2 regions of the Thalassobacillus hwangdonensis genome follow, and region 1 is predicted to be linked to the other one. Evidence: a T-box and tRNA genes for the amino acid it is inferred to sense, from the RefSeq annotation. Region 1 holds a T-box; the other holds one or more tRNA genes.
The links. The T-box of region 1 lies ahead of serS (serine--tRNA ligase). A T-box ahead of a tRNA ligase gene usually reads a tRNA of that ligase, here a tRNA-Ser.
Positions count from the first base shown of each region.

Region 2: it has a tRNA-Ser gene. The T-box ahead of serS (serine--tRNA ligase) is inferred to sense a tRNA for this amino acid. The anticodon was not compared.

Region 1 covers NZ_JBHTKL010000005.1:49,430-60,769, forward strand. The annotation lists gene ACFQ2J_RS09445 (hypothetical protein) at 1-138, opposite strand, end outside; gene serS (serine--tRNA ligase) at 265-1,539, opposite strand; T-box leader at 1,591-1,806, opposite strand; gene pdxT (pyridoxal 5'-phosphate synthase glutaminase subunit PdxT) at 1,846-2,436, opposite strand; gene pdxS (pyridoxal 5'-phosphate synthase lyase subunit PdxS) at 2,491-3,375, opposite strand; gene ACFQ2J_RS09465 (serine hydrolase) at 3,496-4,830, opposite strand; gene guaB (IMP dehydrogenase) at 4,936-6,405, opposite strand; gene ACFQ2J_RS09475 (YaaC family protein) at 6,576-7,529, shown strand; gene ACFQ2J_RS09480 (HD-GYP domain-containing protein) at 7,760-8,842, opposite strand; gene gyrA (DNA gyrase subunit A) at 8,958-11,340, opposite strand, start outside.
Region 2 covers NZ_JBHTKL010000001.1:1,133,257-1,144,596, reverse strand. The annotation lists gene ACFQ2J_RS06145 (hypothetical protein) at 48-449, shown strand; gene ispG (flavodoxin-dependent (E)-4-hydroxy-3-methylbut-2-enyl-diphosphate synthase) at 494-1,597, opposite strand; gene ACFQ2J_RS06135 (hypothetical protein) at 1,702-2,076, opposite strand; gene ACFQ2J_RS06130 (NfeD family protein) at 2,202-2,828, shown strand; gene ACFQ2J_RS06125 (methyl-accepting chemotaxis protein) at 2,922-4,664, shown strand; gene ACFQ2J_RS06120 (DUF1189 family protein) at 4,699-5,199, opposite strand; gene ACFQ2J_RS06115 (Na/Pi cotransporter family protein) at 5,429-7,057, shown strand; tRNA gene ACFQ2J_RS06110 (tRNA-Asn) at 7,297-7,371, shown strand; tRNA gene ACFQ2J_RS06105 (tRNA-Met) at 7,381-7,457, shown strand; tRNA gene ACFQ2J_RS06100 (tRNA-His) at 7,497-7,572, shown strand; tRNA gene ACFQ2J_RS06095 (tRNA-Ile) at 7,576-7,652, shown strand; tRNA gene ACFQ2J_RS06090 (tRNA-Ser) at 7,663-7,755, shown strand; tRNA gene ACFQ2J_RS06085 (tRNA-Phe) at 8,025-8,097, shown strand; gene ACFQ2J_RS06080 (superoxide dismutase) at 8,320-8,931, shown strand; gene ACFQ2J_RS06075 (MFS transporter) at 9,071-10,351, shown strand; gene ACFQ2J_RS06070 (peptidoglycan D,D-transpeptidase FtsI family protein) at 10,436-11,340, shown strand, end outside.

The sequences.
Region 1 (11,340 bases):
AGCAGGATATGAAGTTACATATGCAGCAATGCTTTCCATCGACTTAATGGCATAGAACCATAAAAAAGCAAACAGGATGGACGCAATCAATTCTCCGGTCCAAAGCCGTATGTATTTCTTTATCATTGATTCCCGCATAGATATTTCCCCCTTACAACTACCATATAGGAATCAGCATATGAACTCTATAACTTTTTGTGACTAAGTTTCGCCAAAATAAAAAAGACGAACACGGTATACACCATGCCCGTCTTTTTGCAGTTATTATCCGATGATTTCTTTTCCACCCATATAGGCTCGTAGTACTTCAGGAACGACCACTGTGCCGTCTTCCTGCTGATAGTTCTCAAGGATCGCAGCGACCGTACGTCCTAGTGCAAGACCAGATCCATTCAATGTATGAACGAATTCAGGCTTCGCGTTTTTATCAGGACGGTAGCGAATGCCTGCACGGCGTGCCTGGAAATCTTCAAAGTTAGAACAAGAGCTGATTTCACGGTACGTATCGTAGCTTGGAATCCACACTTCGATGTCGTACTTTTTCGCTGCAGTGAACCCAAGATCACCAGTGCACATGCTCATCACACGGTAAGGAAGCTTCAATAGCTGCAGTACTTTTTCAGCATTGCCTGTCAGTTCTTCCAATACATTGTAAGACTCTTCCGGTTTTACGAACTGGACAAGCTCGACTTTGTTGAACTGGTGCTGGCGGATTAGACCACGAGTATCCCGACCTGCAGATCCTGCTTCAGAACGGAAACATGCGCTGAATGCCACGTACTTCTTCGGCAGGTCTTCACCGTCAAGGATTTCTTCACGATGATAGTTGGTTACAGGGACCTCGGCTGTTGGGACGAGATAATAATCCCAGTCTGCGATTTTGAAGGCATCTTCTTCAAATTTCGGCAGCTGACCAGTGCCTGTCATAGACTGGGTGTTGACCATGTATGGCGGAAGCATTTCGCTATAGCCATGTTCGTCAGAGTGTAGATCCATCATGAAGTTGATCAATGCCCGCTCAAGGCGAGCTCCAAGACCTTTATAGAATACGAAACGGCTGCCCGTTACTTTGGACGCGTTTTCGAAGTCCAGAATATCAAGTTCAGTCGCAATATCCCAGTGAGCTTTCGGTTCGAATCCGAAAGAAGGACGGTCGCCCCATGTACGGGCTTCCACGTTGTCATCCTCATCTCCTCCGACAGGTACGCTCTCATGAGGGATATTTGGAATGGATAGCAATAGGGTTTCCAACTGCTCTTCCACTTCTTTAAGCTCTGTATCAAGCGTTTTGATGCGGTCACCGACTTCGCGCATTTCTTTGATCATGTGATCGGCATCTTTCTTTTCGCGCTTCAACACAGAGATTTCTTTAGATACTTCATTTCGCTTCGCTTTCAGCTCTTCTGCTTCCAGAATCAGTTCGCGGCGACGTGTATCCAAATCACCGAATTTATCAAGGTCGGACAAGTCCTCTCCCCTGTGCTGCAGCTTCTCTTTCACTTCTTGAAAATTATTACGCAAATACTTCAAATCCAACATATTAACTCCTCCTCATTTTTAAAAATAGAAAAAGCCCTCATCCCTATAATATATAGGGACGAGAGCTTGGAATTCCCGCGATACCACCCTGATTGGAGACAGTTGTCTCCCGGCTCATCTTCTTTAACGGCGAGTCACCGGACATGCCTACATTCTGTTCAGCATGTCAGCTCAAGGATGGATTCACAGCTCCTTCCGTCAGTTTTCACCGGCCACTGACTCTCTAAAGAAAGGTTCACTGCTACTGGTTCCTGTCATTGCTGTTAACGATTCGTTTATTGATTATAAAATATAGCGGATTTCCAATTAACTTGCAAGTGTTTTTTTTGATTCTTCGACCATTTTTACAAAGTGGGCAGTCATTCGGTGATCATCCGTAAGCTCGGGATGGAAGGCACAAGCGAGCAAATGGCCCTGCTGAGCAGCAACGATACTGTCGTTGTAGGTTGCCAGCACTTCCGTATCCGCGCCAACTTCAAGAATATAAGGAGCACGGATGAACACTGCGTTGAAGGCTTCCGCTACACCTTTGATATCAAGGTCTGCTTCAAAGCTTTCACGCTGGCGGCCGAATGCATTACGTTCCACCTTCATATCCATAAGACCGAGGTGGACATCATACGAACCGTTGATTTCAGATGCGAGAAGGATCATTCCTGCACACGTTCCGAAAATAGGCTTGCCGCTTTTTCCGAATTGCTTCAATGGCTCTAAGAAATCATATTTATCAATCAAACGACGCATTGTGGTACTTTCTCCACCAGGGATGATCAGTCCATCGATTTCGTCGAGTTGTGCAATTTTCTTAACGATGATGCCTTCTGCACCAGAGGCTTCTACAGAACGGATGTGTTCACGAACCGCTCCTTGAAGTCCCAATACACCAATTTTCATCATGATGAATGTCTCCTTCTTATTATCTCAGGAAAAGCAGGAGTTTAAACCTGCTGATTATTCACTACGGTCAGCCATGCGCTGGTCCGGAGTCAAAGTAGACATCTCAAGGCCCGGCATTGCTGTTCCAAGGTCTTTGGAAAGTTCACCGATCAATTTGTAGTCATCATAGTGAGTTGTTGCTTCTACAATCGCACGAGCGAACTTCTCAGGGTTGTTGGACTTGAAGATTCCAGATCCAACGAATACACCATCAGCTCCAAGGTGCATCATCAATGCAGCGTCAGATGGAGTTGCGATTCCACCAGCTGCAAAGTTTACGACCGGCAGGCGTCCTTCTTCACGGATTTGAACTAGAAGCTCATATGGCGCGCCATTTTCTTTCGCGAATACCATCACTTCGTCATCGCTCATTCCACGAAGACGGCGGATTTCCGCTTGTACTTGGCGCATATGGCTGACTGCTTCAACGATGTTACCAGTTCCAGGCTCACCTTTCGTACGAAGCATGGAAGCACCTTCTGCGATACGACGAGTTGCTTCGCCAAGGTTACGACATCCACATACGAACGGAACTGTGTACTCATCTTTTTTGATGTGATAGATGTTATCTGCAGGAGTCAAAACTTCACTTTCATCGATATAGTCGACGCCCATCGCTTCAAGCACACGTGCTTCTACGATGTGACCGATACGAGCTTTTGCCATTACCGGAATTGATACAGCGTTCAATACTTCTTCTGTAATTGTCGGATCTGCCATACGTGCTACGCCACCAGCTGCACGAATATCAGAAGGCACACGCTCAAGCGCCATGACTGCTACCGCACCAGCCGCTTCTGCGATTTTCGCCTGTTCTGCATTGACGACGTCCATGATGACGCCACCTTTTTGCATTTCCGCCATTCCACGTTTTACACGATCAGTACCTACTTTTGACATCTTCCTATTCCTCCATTCCTTTACATGCTTCCCAATATAATATTTTGAATGCGTTACAATCGGTTTCCCGTCCTTTATTGTATCGCAAAAATCGTTAAATTCCTATCAAATGAATCAGGATTAGAACCAGCCTTTTACAGTGTCGACAGCGCTAGTGAAGATGTTGCTGAAGAAATCACCGACAGCACCAAGCATAAGCATGAACCAGTTGTTTTTTTCCACCGTTTCATCCGCTACAAGATCGACACTTTGTGTACCAGTCTTATTATCAAAAATGTTGCCGTAGGACTCTTCGCCATTATAGACCAGCTGTGCAGTACCGACTTTGTCACCTTTTTTGATTGGTGCCGTCAATTCACCGGATTTGTTCAGCTTGTCCTCAGCCCATTTATATTCGATGCTGTATTGATCGTCTTCCCCTTTTTTCATCACGGTCTTTAAAGCTGTTGCAGTGGATACTTCCACTTCATCTTCTTTTCCTTTATCGACCGCAGCAGTTTCCTCATCTTCAAGCTGGAAACCTTCAGGGTAAAGTTCTTTCGTTTCGAATTGTGTAAAGCCGTACTCCATCAATGTACGTGTCTGTTGGAAACGGTCTTCTTTACTGTCTGTTTTCATTACAACAGAAATCAAGCGTTGACCGTCACGTTCTGCTGTACCTGTGAAACAGTAACCAGCCATATCTGTATAGCCTGTCTTCAAACCTTCCATCCCTTGGAAACCGAATGCTGCAAGGTGGCCAGGCATTTCCGGAAGCATCCAGTTCAAGTTCTGATCCTGATGGCCTTCGAACTTGATTTCCTTCTGGCTGGATATTTCTAACGCCTCTGGATAGTCTTTGACAAGATGGTAGGCAAGCAGGGCAGTCGTGCGTGCAGACATTTGGTTGATTCCATCCGGGGATGTCCCTTCTGGAACGTTCTGACCTAAATCTGCATTTTCAAGACCAGTAGAATTGACAAATTGATAGTCTGGCAGACCCATTTCTTCGGCTTTCTCATTCATCATTTTGACGAATTCACCTTCAGAGCCTGCAATCAATTCTGCCAAAGCGATCGTAGTAGCGTTATCCGAGATGATCGCCATCGCTTCATACAGTTCACGTACCGTATAATCTTTATTTTGAGTCAGTCCAATTCCTGAAAAGGATGGATTGGCTGAAATCGAATATGGATAATCTGAGATTTGTGTTGTCGTATCCCAGGAAATTTTACCTTCTTCAATTGCTTCAAGTACTAGATATTCCGTCATCATCTTCGTCATACTGGCAGGAGGCAAAGTCATATCGGCCTCTTTCTCAAAAAGGATCTTACCAGTTTCCGCGTCTACAAGAATGGCTGATTTAGCCCCTAAATCCACCTGTGCATATGTATGTTCCGGCTGCACAAAAAACGTAGTAAAAGAGATCATGAATGCCATGACCACTATCAAAGCTGCTTGAATCTTTTGTTTCAACTTACTCGACCTCCACCATAATAGTATGCATCTTTGTCATTTTATCACAGGAAGGCATAAAAAAATAGACAGGGAATAGTCCCTGTCTATTAATCTCTCCATAGGTTAAACGGAGTAGTTCGGTGCTTCTTTCGTAATTTGTACATCATGCGGGTGACTTTCGCGAAGCCCTGCACCTGTGATGCGGATGAACTTACCGTCATTACGAAGCGTTGTCAGGTCAGGCGTACCGCAATATCCCATACCTGCACGCAAGCCGCCGACAAGCTGATGGATCGTTTCCGCCAATGGACCTTTATAGGCCACACGTCCTTCGATGCCCTCCGGTACGAGCTTTTTCTTTTCTGATTCCGCTTGGAAATATCGGTCTTTCGAACCAGCTTCCATTGCCCCGACAGATCCCATACCGCGATAGACTTTGAAGCGTCTGCCTTGGAAGATTTCCGTATCTCCTGGACTTTCTGACACACCAGCGAACATACTGCCCAGCATGACTGCATGTGCACCAGATGCTAGTGCTTTTACGACATCTCCGGAATATTTGATTCCGCCATCTGCAATGACAGGGACATCAAACTTCTGTGCTTCCTGTGCACAGTCATAGACAGCAGTAATCTGAGGAACTCCGACACCAGCGACGACACGAGTCGTACAGATCGAACCAGGTCCGATTCCTACTTTGATCACATTCGCCCCAGCTTCGATCAGATCACGCGTCGCTTCTGCTGTTGCGACGTTACCAGCGATGATGTTCATGCTCGGATATTTCGAACGGATGCGCATCACCTGGTCGATGACCCCTTTCGAATGCCCATGAGCAGTATCGACAACAAGTGCATCGACACCAGCTTCGACAAGCTTGTCCACCCGTGTCATCGCATCCGCTGTAACACCGACTGCTGCCGCTGCAAGCAGGCGTCCTTGCTCATCTTTAGCAGCATTCGGGAATTCGATGACCTTTTCAATATCTTTAATTGTGATCAGACCTTTGAGCACGCCTTGGCTATCGACAAGAGGAAGCTTTTCGATCTTGTACTGCTGAAGGATTCGTTCTGCTTCATCAAGGGTTGTACCAACAGGAGCAGTCACCAGATTCTCGCTTGTCATCACTTCTTTGATTTTTATCGAATAATCATCGATGAAACGAAGGTCACGATTAGTGAGGATTCCGACCAGTTGCTGCTGATCTTCGTCATTTACAATCGGAACACCGGAAATTCTGTATTTACCCATCAGGTGTTCAGCGTCAAATACTTGATGATCCGGCGTCAAATAGAATGGATTCGTAATGACACCACTCTCGGATCGTTTTACTCGGTCGACTTCTTCCGCCTGCTCTTCGATCGACATGTTTTTGTGGATGACCCCGAGTCCACCTTGTCGAGCCATGGCAATCGCCATCTTCGCCTCTGTGACCGTATCCATCCCTGCACTGATGATCGGCACATTCAGCTTCAGTGTAGGGGAGAGTTCTGTCGCTACCGACACATCTCTCGGCAGAATCTCTGATTTCGCTGGAACCAACAACACATCATCAAATGTCAAACCTTCTTTTGCAAACTTATCCTCGCGCATGCTTGATCCTCTCCTTCAGGTGTACGAAATAGTTTTGGTAAAAATGGGTAAACCTAAGCGATAGTGGGACTTTCAGACAGTATCTTATTTTTATATACAATACGACATCGCTTGAGCTTTTTCAATAGGTAGACATGGTAGAATTTTTTTCCTTGAAAGAGGGGGATGAGATGCAAAAAGATGCGAGAACTTTTCTGACGTATTTGAAATCGCTTCCACATGCGCGGAGTTTTTTGCAAGAATGCTATAAAAAGCAGGGGATGGAAGAAGCAGAGGCAACCGCTTATAAGAACAGTGAACGGTTCTGCTACTTCCTGGAACATGGACTGCACTATATTGAAACAGGGATGAGTTCACCGTTATCCGTGAAACCTGTGTTGTTTTTCTATGGTCTCGGGCATCTGCTGAAGGCAAGTCTGCTTATCAAAGACCCGGAATACCCGCCTTCCTCCAAGGTACTGGCACACGGGTTATCGACAAGGAAAAGGAAGAAACAGAACTATTCCTTCTTACAGGATGAAGTGAAAGTTCAGCCGCAAGGGTTATTCACCTATACAGGCAGCCATCTTTTTCAACTGAAATCCTCGTTCCAGAAAGCGAATATGGACCAGCTGCTGCAGTTGATTCCGGAAATGGCACCGTTATATCAATGGAGAGGGGAAAGAAAATTACTGCCCGTAGGTAAGGAAGGGAAAACGACGATTCTGCTTGACCTTGCTGCATGGAATGCCTTTCACCTGTCAGAACGAAAAATCAAACGTAGATTTGCGGGCTTTAACGTGACAACAAGTGAAAAAAAGGGGGATATTCTCCATATTGAACTCGAATCACCTCTACCACTGCATCAGTCCGCCCCTTTTTATTTCTCTGAAGAGGAGAAGACTTTCTACATGGCTACATCGCCAGATGCAGAGGACCATCTCGAAGAGGTCCTGATCCATTATATGGTCCTTTACAATTTGAGCATGATCGCTCGATATGAAGTTGAATGGTGGATGGACGTCCAATACATGCGTGATACCGAGGACTATGCATTCATCATCCACTTCCTCGACATCACCGCACAAAAAATAACAACCCTGATCGCCTATTGGCTAATGAATCAATCGACATTAAGCCATTAGATAAGAGATAGGGTTGTCCAACTATACTATTATTTAAGTTTATAATAAGCTAAGCGATTGCACACCTTAGATAAAATGGGAAGGGATTTCACGAGACTCCTTCGGAAAAACGAATGAGTCGAGACCCCGCAGCGCAGCGAGGAGGCTCGATCGTTCGTCCGAGGAATGCGAGTGAAATCCCGGGCCATTGTAACTTATTACGGTTTAGAAAATCTTCAATGATATGGTAATTACCCTACAACTTCCTCGATATAAACATCCAGGTGATTTTTCAGATGAATGATTTCCTCATTCTGCTGGAGCCGAACCATCGGCCTCGTCGGCTGGGATGATTCTATGAAAACGACCTCGCCCAAATCATTATTGGAGAGCTTCACTTTCGTACCAGTAGAGAAATTCGTCATATGGGTGATGAACGTCTGCACAATCTCATGGTTGAACCGGCCGAATTGTGCTTTCATCATTTCTTCGAGCACTTTGAATGGAGACTGTTTCGCACGGTACAGCCGCTCTGATGTCATCGCATGGTACATATCGCTGACAGCAATGATTCCACTGAAAATATGAAGCTTCTCCGATTTCAGGGCGAAAGGATATCCGCTTCCATCCAACCGTTCATGATGTTGGAGAATCCCGAGCTTAGCCCCTTTGGAAAGTGCAGGAATCGACTCTACCATGCGGTAGGAGTGCTTCGGATGCTGCTTGACTTCGTCATATTCAGCTTCTGTCAAAGAGCCCTGTTTAAAGAGAATCTTCGGGTCAATCTTTGCCATCCCACAATCACTGAGCAGGGCAGCAAGGCCTACCTGGATCCATTCTCCTCGTTCCAGGTTCATTTTCTTTGCCAGGAACGAAGCAATCAACGCAGAAGAAACACTATGATGGTACAAATACTCATCTTTTGTGGAATAATGGTGGAGTTTCACGATGTGATTATTGGACTCCACACCCGCTTCCAGCAATGGTACGATCGTATTCCTGATGGTCTGAATGTTGATCGGTGAGCCTGCCTGCCAGTTGCTGAACCATTTTTTATATTCCTTCACAGCTTTCAAATAGAGATCAGCAAATGAATCTTTCGCTTGATTATTCTCGTGGATGACATCCATCTGGATCTTTTCTTCCGGAACGTATGGCTCTCCATCTGAAAGCTTAGGAGATACATCCACAAAATCGACAAGAAATCGTTGCAGCACATGAATATGAAGTTCTTTCAACACGGTATGTTTAGGAATGATCGGGCGATTCGTTTTCCCCATCACTTCCCGAAGTAAAATACATCCTGGTACAAGTTGAGACGGATGAACACGCATTGTTTCCACACCTTTTATGTAAGTATTGGTAACGAAGCAATTCTCTTATGTAAAAGTAAAGCCGCCTGTTAGGAAAACAGGGCGACTTTACTCATCAGATGTGTATCTCGTTGTATTATTCTTCGGTCGGACTATCCTCTTCTGGTTGAGAAGCATCTTCAGAAGTGGAGGCTTCAGCACTTTCTTCTGCTTCCACCGCTTCGATTTCTGCTTCTTCCTCTTCTTCTGCATCTATACGAGCGACGGTTGCGACTTCTTCACCTTCCTGGAGACGAATGAGTCGGACCCCTTGCGTATTTCTACCGGTTTCGGAAATGCTTTCGACAGTCATACGGATCAGTATGCCCATAGCCGTGATCAACATGACGTCTTCTTCGCCTGTCACAGCTTTGACTGCTACGACCACACCGTTTTTGTCGGTAAGGTTATGTGTAAGGATACCTTTACCACCACGGTTCGTGATTCTGTATTCTTCCGCAGGTGTACGTTTACCGTACCCTTTGTTCGTAACGGTAAGCACTTGCATCGAATCATCGATGATTTCCATCGATACGACTTCATCATCCTCTTTCAGGCTGATTCCTTTCACGCCTGCTGCAGTACGTCCCATCGTACGGACCTGGTCTTCATTGAACCGGATCAGGGACCCTTGTTTCGTACCGATCATGATGTCTTTATTGCCATCCGTCAAGCGGACAGAAATCAATTCATCCTCATCCCTTAAGTTTACGGCGATCAGTCCGCCTTTACGGATGTTCGCAAAGCTTGAGAGGGAGGTACGCTTGGAAACGCCATGACGAGTTGTGAAGAAGCAATACCAGTCATCAACAAAGTCTTCGACAGCGATGACCGCATTGATCCACTCATCCCGCTCGATTTCAAGCATGTTGATAATCGGAATTCCTTTCGCTGTACGGCTGAATTCAGGAACTTCGTATCCCTTCGCTTTATACACTTTCCCTTTGTTCGAGAAGAACAGAAGTGTGTTGTGAGTAGAAGTAGACAACAGGTGTTCCACGAAGTCATCTTCGTGGGTGCCCATTCCCTGGATCCCTCGTCCACCACGGCGCTGCGCACGATAAGTGGAAGCAGGGAGACGTTTAATGTAGCCCTGGTGTGTCAAGGTTACGATGATCGTCTCTTCAGGAATCAGGTCTTCATCCTCGATGAAGTCCGTACCACCGATCACAATTTCTGTTCGGCGTTCGTCATTGAAGCGTTCTTTGACTTCCGCAAGCTCTTCACGGATGATTTCCAATACTTTTTCTTCATCAGCAAGGATCGCTTTCAATTCAGCGATCAGTTCTACAAGTTCTTTATATTCTGCTTCGATTTTTTCGCGTTCCAATCCTGTCAGGCGTTGTAGACGCATATCAAGAATCGCCTGTGCCTGCTTTTCGGATAATTCGAAACGAGTCATCAATCCTTCACGGGCGATATCTGTCGTCTGTGATTCACGGATCAGCTTGATTACTTCATCAAGATGGTCGAGTGCAATCCGCAACCCTTCAAGGATGTGCGCACGCGCTTCCGCTTTACGCAATTCATACGCAGTACGTCGACGGATGACTACTTTCTGGTGCTCTAGGTAATACTCAAGACACTGCTTCAGGTTCAGCACTTTCGGCTGGCCGTCTACAAGTGCAAGCATATTGATACCGAACGATGTTTGCAGAGCGGTTTGTTTATATAAATTGTTCAAGAGTACATTCGGGTTCACATCACGGCGAAGTTCAATAACGACACGCATACCATTACGGTCGGATTCGTCACGAAGATCCGTTACGCCATCGATTTTCTTATCACGGGCAAGTTCAGCGATTTTTTCTACGAGACGCGCTTTATTCACCTGGTAAGGCAGCTCTGTAACAATCAGTTTCGCTTTACCATTCGCTTGTTCCTCGATATGTACTTTAGCTCGAACTGTAATCGAACCTTTTCCAGTTTCGTAGGCTTTACGAATCCCGCTCAGACCGAGGATTTGCCCGGAAGTAGGGAAGTCCGGTCCATAAATATGGTTCTCCATAAGTTCCTGGATGGTGATCTCCGGGTTCCTGCTTAATGCGAGCACACCATCGATGATCTCGCCCAGCTGGTGGGGCGGGATGTTGGTTGCCATACCGACGGCAATTCCGGAAGTACCATTGACCAGCAGATTCGGAAAACGGGCTGGAAGGACGATCGGTTCTCTTTCCGATCCATCATAGTTATCGCGGTAGTCGATCGTGTCTTTGTTGATGTCACGAAGGATTTCCATCGAAATCTTGGACATACGTGCTTCTGTGTAACGCATTGCTGCGGCAGCATCTCCGTCGACGGAACCGAAGTTACCGTGGCCATCGACTAGCATGTATCGATAACTGAAATCCTGTGCCATACGAACCATCGTGTCATAAACGGCAGAATCCCCGTGCGGGTGATACTTACCGATTACTTCACCGACGATACGTGCGGACTTTTTATATGCCTTATCTGAATGCATCCCTAAGTCATGCATT
Region 2 (11,340 bases), on a different contig from region 1:
GCAGACACTAGAAAGGAATCTCCATTTAGAAAGTGAGGGTGTTTACCATGGACGATTCCAATAAACGTTCGACCTATGATGAGGTGGAAAAAGCTCCTCATTATGGAGATGAAGCAACAATGGACAATAAAGAAGGTCTCGTGCATCATGATGAGTTGTACCATGAAAAGCACGATGAGGAATTCGCGCAGGAGATGGCATTGAATGAGCCCATCAGAAATGAAGAGCAGGGTACTGACATGCAGACGGAAGTCCAAACCGGTATGGGCTGGCTTGCGATCGTACTTGTCGGGATCTCTTTCTTCGTCGCTCCAGTACTGCTAGGTGGTGCAGGGATCATACTCGGATTCTTCGCCAAACGTCGCGGTGCTGAAACGTTAGGGAATACAGCTATTGTCATCGGGGCGATTTCCATTCTTCTTTCACTGTTCCTGGCACCATTGTTTTAGCGAATTAAAAAAAGTGAGCCCGTTGATGGGCTCACTTTTCTTCATTATGCTTTCTGTTTCTCTTCTTCCTGTTTCCGGTAGTGTTCTTCTGCAAGCTTGTCGACTTCTTTCTTCAGTTCATCCACCATGATATCCTCCGGTACTTTACGGATGATTTCACCATGTCGGAATAGAAGTCCTTCACCGCGGGCACCGGCAATGCCGATATCTGCTTCACGTGCCTCACCAGGCCCGTTTACTGCACAGCCCAGAACAGCTACTTTGATTGGTGCTTTTATGGTCTGGATATATTCTTCCACTTCATTTGCAATTGAAATCAGGTCGATTTCGATCCGTCCACATGTCGGACAGGAAATAAGGGTAGCTGCATTTGCTGCCAATCCGAATGACTTCAGAAGTTCTCGTGCAACTTTGATTTCCTCGACAGGGTCTGCACTTAAGGAAATCCTTACTGTGCTTCCGATCCCTTTACTTAGGATTGCTCCTAATCCAGCGGCACTTTTTACTGTACCGGCGAACAATGTACCTGATTCCGTGATTCCTAAGTGGAGTGGGTACTTGATGACTTCAGCAGCTTTTTCATATGCCTGGATTGCAAGGTTCACATCAGAAGCTTTCAGTGAGACGATGATGTCATGGAAATCCAAATCCTCAAGAATCTTAATATGGTGAAGTGCACTCTCTACCATACCTTCAGCTGTAGGATAGCCATATTTCTTCAGAATGTGCTTCTCGAGAGAACCAGCGTTGACACCGATTCGAATTGGGATGCCCTTTGCCTTTGCAGCGTTGACAACCGCTTCGACTTTTTCACGTCGACCGATGTTTCCTGGGTTGATACGAATCTTATCTGCTCCGCCTTCAATCGCTTTCAGTGCCATTTTGTAATCGAAATGGATATCGACGACAAGTGGGATGTTGATCCGTTTCTTTATTTCCGGAATGGCATCTGCTGCTCGCTCATCCGGGCATGCAACTCGGACAATCTGACAGCCTGCTTCCTCAAGACGATGGATTTCATTGACTGTTGCTTCCACATCGTGCGTTTTCGTAGTTGTCATGGATTGAACGACGACCTGGTCGCTCCCTCCGATTGTAATATTACCGACCCTTACCGGTCGTGTGTCTTTTCTATGCGTAAGTGCCATAATTAATCGCTCCTTTTCCGCGATAAAATGCATGTTTCTTTTGTACCATCCCTTATTATAATGGGTATAAGCTTAAATGAGAAGGACCTTGCTTCTATTTTAGCCTATTGGGAATCTGGAAGCTCATATACAGGAAAGCGGTATGCTTCATCAATCTTTATAGCTGAAGGGTCTGTACCCGGATTCAGCTTCTCGAAATCTTCCAGCATTTCCCCTATCCCATGATGATACGATCCATCGTGGATTTCTTCAAGGATGGAAAGGACTGTGTCCCCAGGTTCAACAGTAATTGTAGCATACTTACTGAAACGTGTATCCGGTTGAGGAGGGGGTGTTGGTGGTTCAGCCGGTTCAGAAGGGGCTGATTCTGACGGGGTTACTTCTGTATTCGATTGGATGGTAGTACCCGTAGTAAGGTCTTTGTAGACACTCATGAAAAGCAACAGGACCAGCACAGTGAGGAAAAGCTTCTTTATCAATGCGAGCACATCCCTATACATAGTATAGTAAATATATTCGATGTATTTTTTTACTTTCCTGTTTTGAAACTTTAATTGTTTTCATACGTAAACATATCTATAGAGGAAGAGAGGACGTGAAGATCATGGATTTATTGGAATATGATGCTATTACATTGGTGATTACATTTTTAGGTACGATGTTTCTGATCGGTGAGTTACTGGTCAATATGAGGGGGATTTTCGGGATATTAGGGATTGGATTCATTACTATCTTCTTTTATTCCTATCTTGCGCCGAGCATGTTCCTCATCATGATGTTCGTCTATGTTATCGGATTACTGTTGATCATTATTGATGGAAAGCTATTGAATGATGGCACATTGGCTGTTATTGGAATGGTCTGTATGCTCATCGCTGTAGGGTTTACAGCACCGAACTGGGTTGCGGCATTATACAGCATCATCGGAGTCATCCTAGGTGCAGCTGCATCATTGTTCTTTTTAAAGGCATTCAAACGGAGGGATATGTGGTCGAAAATCGCCTTAGTCGATCAATTGTCATCTGAAGCGGGATATAATACAGTCACTGAAGATTATCGCAGCTTGAGAAACAAACAGGGTACGACGATGACAGATATGCGGCCGGTAGGTACGATTCTTATCGAAGGAAGGGAATACAGTGCTGTCACTAATGGTCAATGGATTCCTAAAGATACGGAAGTTCAAGTCGTTGACATAGATGGTACAAAAATACTGGTAAAAAAGAAGTGATATTTACCAAAATTAACAATAGATTTACACTTGGTTCATACTCCATCCCCATAATAGGACACAGGTACCTATAAAAGGGGTGGAGTATTTATTATGAAAAAAATAGTAGCCAGGAACTTGTCTCTTTCGCTTCAAGCGAGGATTTCCATCATTGTCAGTGTGTTATTTCTGATCTCCCTGACATCCGTTGGGTATTTATCCTATTCAAAAGCGAAGGACAGTCAGATTGAATTAGTCGAGGAGCGGTTGGAGAGAGAATTATCCGCCACCCAAAGCATGGCGGAAAATCTGATGTATGCTTTCGTCGGTGATAAAGAAGTTTTCCAAGGTCGCATGAATACATATATAAAAGCTCAGCAGGCGCAATTGATGCAGGATGGTTTTTCAGCAAAGGTTCATTTGATTAAAGGTGAAGAGATGATCGATGTGGTACATGAAGACAAGAAGGTAGAGTTCGATGAGGGATTGATCAAGGACATCAACCAAAGTGAAAATGGTACGGTTATGCACGACTGGAAAGGGGAGCGCTATGTTTTTTCCTATATACCAATCCAGGAGCTGCAGGGGATTTATCTGATCAGTTTCCCTGCTGCTGACTTCATGAATGAAATCAATCAGCTTGCTTATTTTTCTTTGCTCGTTGGCATCGTGGGGCTTGTACTAGTCATAATGGCAGTGTATCTGTTCATCAGGAAAACGATGAAGCCACTTACTCAATTACAGCAAATGATGCGAAAAGCAAGGAATGGGGAGTTTGAAGATGCTGCGATGCTGAAGACAGATATTCCTGAAATTCGATCATTGACGAAAAGTTACCAATTGTTGATCGGGAAAATTTCTTCCATGTTGGCTAATCTTCAGGAAGCAGTCACTCAATTGGATCATTCCAGCGGAGATCTTGCTAAAGCATCTGATCGGTTGGAGATGTATCAAAGGGGACTGAACAGTGAACTGCAGGAGGTATTAGAAAGCAGCCGAACCGCAGTAGATAGGACCGATGACCAGCAGAGGACCTTTGGAACTCTTGAGGAAGTTTTCAACGAAATGATGGGGCGTCTGCACAAAATGTTCAATAAGCAGACTGAAATGAACAAAGCGGTTGATAAAGGTAATGAAAGTGTCCAGCATGTCATCCGTTCCTTTGAACACTTTCATAAAAGCCTTGAACAAATGGAAGACAGGGTTCGATATTTCCAGACTCATATGGCATCTATCCGTGATTCCGGCGAAAGAATCCAATCGATTGCGGAACGAACGAAATTGCTTGCACTGAATGCGACGATTGAGGCATCAAGAGCTGGTGAGGATGGAAAAGGGTTTGCCGTCGTAGCGGCTGAAGTGAGGAAATTGGCAGAAAGCTCGAAGGATACCGCCATCGATATAGATGGAAAACTGAAGGAAACAAATCAGATTGGGTTATATTTAACAGAACAGTTTGGTTTATTGACAGATGAGTTGAAGGATCAGTTGAATCAAGCATATGTTTCAGAAGAGTCCTATGAAAAACTGTTGACGCATATGGAGTCGTACAACCGAATGATTGAAGATGCCAAATCTTATGTGACAGAAGGTGAGCGAATTTTACCTGAAATGAAAAACGCATTTGAACAATTTTCAATGATCGCAAAGCAGCACATTAACTCAAGTGATCGGTTGTTGGAAACAGCCCAAAACCAACAGATCCAGATGACGCATGCTGAAGGCATCAGACAACAGCTTGTTGGTCTGGCGCAGGAATTAGGAAGTGTGGTGAATGAGAATGTTGGGCTTGAAACGGATGTACCGGGAGCGAACAAGGAAAGGAAGGAACAACACGATCTAATCAAGGCATCATAAAAAATGAAGCGTCGTCCCAGTGTGGGGCGACGCTTCATTTTTTACTTGGAACATATCTGAGGCTTAACAGAATATAAAGCATGCATCCTAACAAGTAGACCCATACTAATGAAGTAACGGAAACGATGAACGATTCCACGATGACCAGTATTAATGTCGGTGCGGTGACAGCAAAAGATGTGACAACCCATAATTGTTTGTAATTGATACGTTTATGGGTAATGACACTATAGATATAAGCAAGCCATGAAAGAAAGCTGATCATCACCATTAGGAAGAAAGAAATGAACAGATAGATGAATGGAAGGAAGATGATTGAAAACACCCCTCCGGAAATTCCTTTCATCATTCCACCACCGACGGATTCACTTGTTGAGAGTAATAATGAAAGTAACATACTTGCCATTACAGGGATAAGAACGATCAGACTAAGAAAAAATATGTATCCGATTGATTTTCCGATTGGGAGGATGCGGAAAGCTCCGATCATTTTGAAGTTGTAAAAGCTTTTTATCAACTGCGTTGTTTTGTTCATGTATTTCTCCCCTTCCGGTTTCTTTCTTAATAGTAAAGAAGGACGCAGAAAAGGACAAGCAAAACAAACGAATATTACCCCCGTTTTAAACGATTGTAAATTTAGTGTTAATTTTGTCGAGAGGTCCTTTACAAAAAGCAGATATATCGACAATAATGGTAGAGGTGTTTCAACGCCATCATATATAAATAAAAATAATAATTCTTGGATGAGAAGGGACGGAGATCTTTTGGAAATCGATGTACAGAAGATGATATTTGAGTTTATTGGTGGACTCGGTATTTTCCTATTCGGTTTGAAGTATATGGGGGAAGGATTGCAGAAAATTGCTGGTGAGCGTTTGAGAGACTTGCTGGACAGGTTTACAAGCAATCCATTCATGGGTGTCCTTGCAGGTGCTATTGTTACGGCATTGCTGCAAAGTAGTTCGACTACCACAGTACTGACTGTAGGACTAGTCAACGCTGGATTTATGACATTCAGACAAGCAATTGGTGTCATCATGGGTGCCAATATCGGAACGACGATGACTGCATTCATTATTGGTATTGATATTAAAGAATACGGCCTTCCGATTTTAGCTGTCGGTGCATTACTGCTCTTCTTCTTTAAGAGTAAGAAAGTCACCTATATTGGTCAGACGCTATTTGGTTTCGGTGCGCTCTTCTTTGGTCTGGAAGTGATGAGTGGTGGGGTTAAGCCGCTACGTGATCTTCAGACATTCCATGACCTGACGGTTAGCATGAGTGACAACCCGATCCTTGGTGTTGTAATTGGAACAGTTTTCACTGTAATCGTACAAAGTTCCAGTGCAACCATCGGTATTTTACAAGAATTCTATGGACAAGGGCTGATGGATATTGATGCAGCCTTGCCGGTACTATTCGGTGATAACATCGGTACAACCATCACAGCAGTACTTGCAGCTATCGGTGCAAGTGTAGGAGCAAGACGTGCCGCAGCCGTTCACGTAATATTCAACGTTCTAGGTGCAGTTCTGTTCCTATTGTTATTGAAGCCATTTACGATTTATGTCGAATTCTTAAGAAACCAATTTGACCTTGAACCAGAGATGACGATTGCATTTGCCCACGGATCTTTCAATATTGCAAATACGATTCTGCAATTCCCGTTTATTGCAGTATTGGCTTGGATTGTTGTGAAAGTCATCCCAGGTAAAGATTCTATTGTAGAATTCAAACCACGTCATCTTGATCCGATTTTCATTGAGCAATCTCCATCACTTGCCCTGGATCAGGCGAAAGAAGAAGTAATTCGCATGGGTGAGTATGCGTATAAAGGACTTGAAGAAACAAGTTATTACCTGAATAACCATAAACAAAAGCATGCGGAAGTGGCGCTGCAGATCGAGGATGCTTTGAATAACCTCGACCGTAAGATTACGGATTATCTAGTCGAGCTATCATCAGCACCGCTTTCTGATGAAGAAAGTCATAAACACTCTGCATTGATGGACTCTGTCAGAGACATCGAGCGAATTGGTGACCACTTTGAAAATATTGTCGAATTGATCGATTATAAGATCTCCAATAAAGTGGACCTTACTGAACAAGCAAATGAAGATTTAAACGATATGATCAGTCTAACCTTGATGACTGTGAAGCAGGCGATGCGAGCGCTTGAAAATATGGATAGAGAAGAAGCACTTGCCGTTGTGCAGAAGGAAGATCAAATTGACCAAATGGAACGTGCTTACCGCAAGAAGCACATCATCCGTCTGAATGAAGGACTATGCTCTGGACAGGCTGGTATCGTGTTCGTTGATATCATCAGCAACCTTGAGCGTATCGGGGACCATGCCGTCAATATTGCAGAAGAAGTTCTAGCTGAACAGTAACTCAGTAAGAAGCGTATTCCTCAAACGAGGAGTACGCTTCTTTTTTAGTGAAAAAATTGTTGAATGAACGGATAGAACATGCTATATTATTTTTGTCGCTTAACAAAGCTTCTGAAAAATACCTTTGACAGAAGTGCTGAGACATGATATATTAAATCTTGTCGCTTCAATGAAGTTACATATGCACAAGAGATTTTTTTAAAAACTGACAAGCTCAATGACATCCTTATTTATATTGATCCACCGTAGCTCAGTGGTAGAGCAATCGGCTGTTAACCGATCGGTCGCAAGTTCGAATCTTGCCGGTGGAGCCAAGAGATCATGGCGGTGTAGCTCAGCTGGCGAGAGCGTACGGTTCATACCCGTGAGGTCGGGGGTTCGATCCCCTCCGCCGCTACCATACATATGTTTCATTAATTAAATACTTATCATTCACATGGCGGTCGTGGCGAAGTGGTTAACGCACCGGATTGTGGTTCCGGCATCCGTGGGTTCGATCCCCACCGGTCGCCCCATGTGGACCCTTAGCTCAGCTGGTTAGAGCTATCGGCTCATAACCGATCGGTCGCAGGTTCGAGTCCTGCAGGGTCCACCATATATATGACGGAGGAGTACCCAAGTCCGGCTGAAGGGATCGGTCTTGAAAACCGACAGGGGCTTCACGGCCCGCGGGGGTTCGAATCCCTCCTCCTCCGCCATTTTTTATTTTTAGGAAGAAAATAACTCATCCAAAATAAGAGAACAGCCAAAATGAACCAAGAGACTTGAGTGACCAAATACCAGTCTCACACAAATCAGAGCACCGGCTTGGTAGCGAAGCCGTAAACCTCTTGAATTATCTTCAGCGTAGGCTTTGCGAGGAGTTCAACACCACACATTAAGCCAGAGGCTAACTAGAACGAGTCGAACGACGAGCACATTCACGTGAACGTCGCGGAAATACTATTAATCAAATTTTCACTATTATGGCTTGGTAGCTCAGTCGGTAGAGCAACGGACTGAAAATCCGTGTGTCGGCGGTTCGATTCCGTCCCAAGCCACTTTCAACCAGAACAAGCAGAGATGCTTGTTTTTTTATTATCTGTTTTTTCATGTTTGAAATGATTCCCAATGGGTATTAATATTTACGGAGCCGATTTTTTGGCCTTCTTTTCATGTGCAAAAGATTTGCATGGGTCATACCACTTTGGTAATGTTGCATTAGAGGCAACATTTTTCATGAAGCTTCTAATGTACATAAATATAAAGGAGGAATTTTCATTATGGCTAAATTTGAACTACCAGAACTACCTTATGCTTACGACGCACTTGAACCACACATCGATAAGGAAACGATGAACATCCACCATACGAAGCACCACAACGCTTATGTAACTAAGCTTAACAATGCGGTGGAAGGACATGCGGATCTAGAAAGCAAGTCCCTTGAAGATCTTTTAGGTAATCTTGACGCTGTACCTGAAAATATCCGTACTGCAGTACGCAACAACGGTGGCGGAGCTGCGAACCACAACCTATTCTGGACAGTAATGTCTCCGAATGGCGGCGGTGCACCATCTGGTGAACTTGCTGATAAAATCAATGATACGTTCGGAAGCTTAGAAAGCTTCAAAGAGAAATTCGAAAATGCTGCAAAAGGACGCTTCGGCTCCGGTTGGGCATGGCTTGTTGTCAATAATGGCAACCTTGAAGTTACAGATACGCCAAACCAGGACACTCCTTTGATGGAAGGTAAAACTCCTATCCTTGGACTTGATGTTTGGGAGCACGCGTATTACCTGAAATATCAGAACAAACGCCCTGACTACGTTTCTGCATTCTGGAACGTTGTAAATTGGGACGAAGTTTCCAAGCGTTTTGACGCAGCTAAATAATAAATGACACATGAAAGCGTAGGCGAATAAGCCTGCGCTTTTTCTTATGCCTGTAGATACTTGTAGCCTCCATCCTAATCGTTTCGTATATCTCCTTTTCATTTGTGAAAACTAACGGTATGTAAAGGAGATTGGAGATATGAATAAGTTATTTCGTACGATTTTAGGACCAACAGAAGTCAATCGTGATTTATTGTTGCTATTGTTGATCGGTGGCCTTTACTCATTAGGGATTTTCCTTTCCAATACATTCGTCAACGTTTATCTTTGGAAGCAGACGAGTGGTGAGTACACAGCCATTGCTTTATATAATTTAAGTATATATATTTTGCAGCCGGTGACGTTCATTTTTGCAGGCAGGTGGGCGAAACGAGTCGACCGCGTCATTGTACTCAGGTCGGGGGTTGTGTTTTTATCCCTGTTTTTCATGGCGGTATTAATTGTCGGAGAACGAGCGGCACAATTCAATATTATGCTAGGTGCGTTACTCGGTATCGGCTATGGATTCTACTGGCTGGCATTCAATGTGCTTACGTTTGAAATAACCGAACCTGAAACGAGGGATTTCTTCAATGGATTCTTAGGATTGCTACAATCTTTTGGAGGAATGACCGGACCGATTCTTGCTGGATTTATTATTGCGAAAATGGAAGCTTTTACAGGATACACCGTTATTTTTACTGTATCCTTTTTACTTTTTATATGTGCTGTCATTGCAAGCTTTTTCCTGAAGCGGCGAAAAGCAAAGGGGAATTTTTCATTCAAACGGATCATCCAGGAAAGAAAAACGAATATCCATTGGAGGAGAATCCTTTATGCTCATGTATTCCAGGGCTTAAGAGAAGGTACATTCCTTTTCGTCATCACGATTTGGGTGTACATTACGACACAAAGTGAGCTTTCACTTGGAATGTTCAATCTGGTCTATTCTGGATCAGCTTTCGTACTCTACTTCCTGGCTTCCAAGTGGATCAAACCGAGAATGAGGAAATGGGCAATCTTTATCGGAGGGACGTCCCTTTACCTTTCCTTGACTATTCTGCTGATGGAATTGAACTTCACGACGCTGTTGATTTACGCAGCAATCATCGGAGTCTCTTATCCAATTCTTTATGTGCCGTATATTTCTTTGACGTACGATGTGATTGGGAAGGCGTGGAAAGCTGCGGAGATGCGGATCGAATATATTGTCGTAAGAGAACTCTTCCTTAATACAGGGAGGATCATTTCCATTGTCATTTTCCTGACTGGTATTACACTCTTTGGGGCGGAAACAGCCATTCCTTATATCCTGTTGCTTGTAGGCTCTGGTCATTTTTGGATCTACTTTTTCATTAAAGACATCAATTTGAAAAAACAACATGGTACAGATGAACTGCTCGGAGCGGAGCCGACTGTAACTGGCAGTAAGAACAGGTAAATAGTCGATTCGTATCATGTTTCAATCTGTAATGAAAATGATATAATGGGGAAAGTGATTTTGAAGAATTAAAGGGGGAGGACGATGGGGAACAAAAAGGATAAAAAGAAGAAAAAGTCGCACCTTCCTTTTCGGTTGAATATATTATTTTTTGTCATCTTTTTACTGTTTTCCACATTGATTTTGCAACTTGGGGTCGTTCAGATACTGAACGGGGAAGACTTCCAGGAGAAAATCGATCGTACAGTGAATACCACTGTACATACACCGGTACCAAGAGGAAAAATGTATGACCGATTCGGAAGAGTGATCGTCGATAATAAGCCGCTTTATTCGATCACTTACACACCTCCAAAAGGGGTACAGCCTCATGATCGACTGGAGCTTGCACAAAAGCTTACCCAGTATATCGATATGGGGGATCAAAAAGAGATTGAAGCGAAAGTAAGGCTTCGCGATCGAAAAGAATATTTCTATTTATTGAACGAAGATGAAGTACGTTCACGGATCAGTGATGAAGAATCTGAAAAGCTTGATGGCGGTGAAGAATATCAGTTGATGCTTGATCGTATCGAGGAAGAAGAAGTCGATGGTTATTCAATAGAAGAACTTGAGGTCATAGCGATCAAGAAAGAATTGGACCAGGCTTCCGAACTTGCTCCACACGTTATCAAGAATGAGGATATATCCGTAGAGGAGTTTGCTACGGTGGCTGAGAATCTAAACAAACTGGCAGGGATCAATGTAACATCTGACTGGGTTAGACAGTATCCTCTAGGTGGTACTTTCCGAAATTATATTGGTAGCATTACCAGCAGTAAACAAGGTATTCCTCGATCTAATCTCGACTATTATCTGTCACTGGATTACAGCCGTAATGATCGTGTCGGTGAAAGTGGATTGGAGAAAGAATATGAAAGCTACTTGCGCGGAATAAAAGAAAAAGTCCGCTACCTTACTGATAAAGATCAAAATGTGGTAGAGACCGA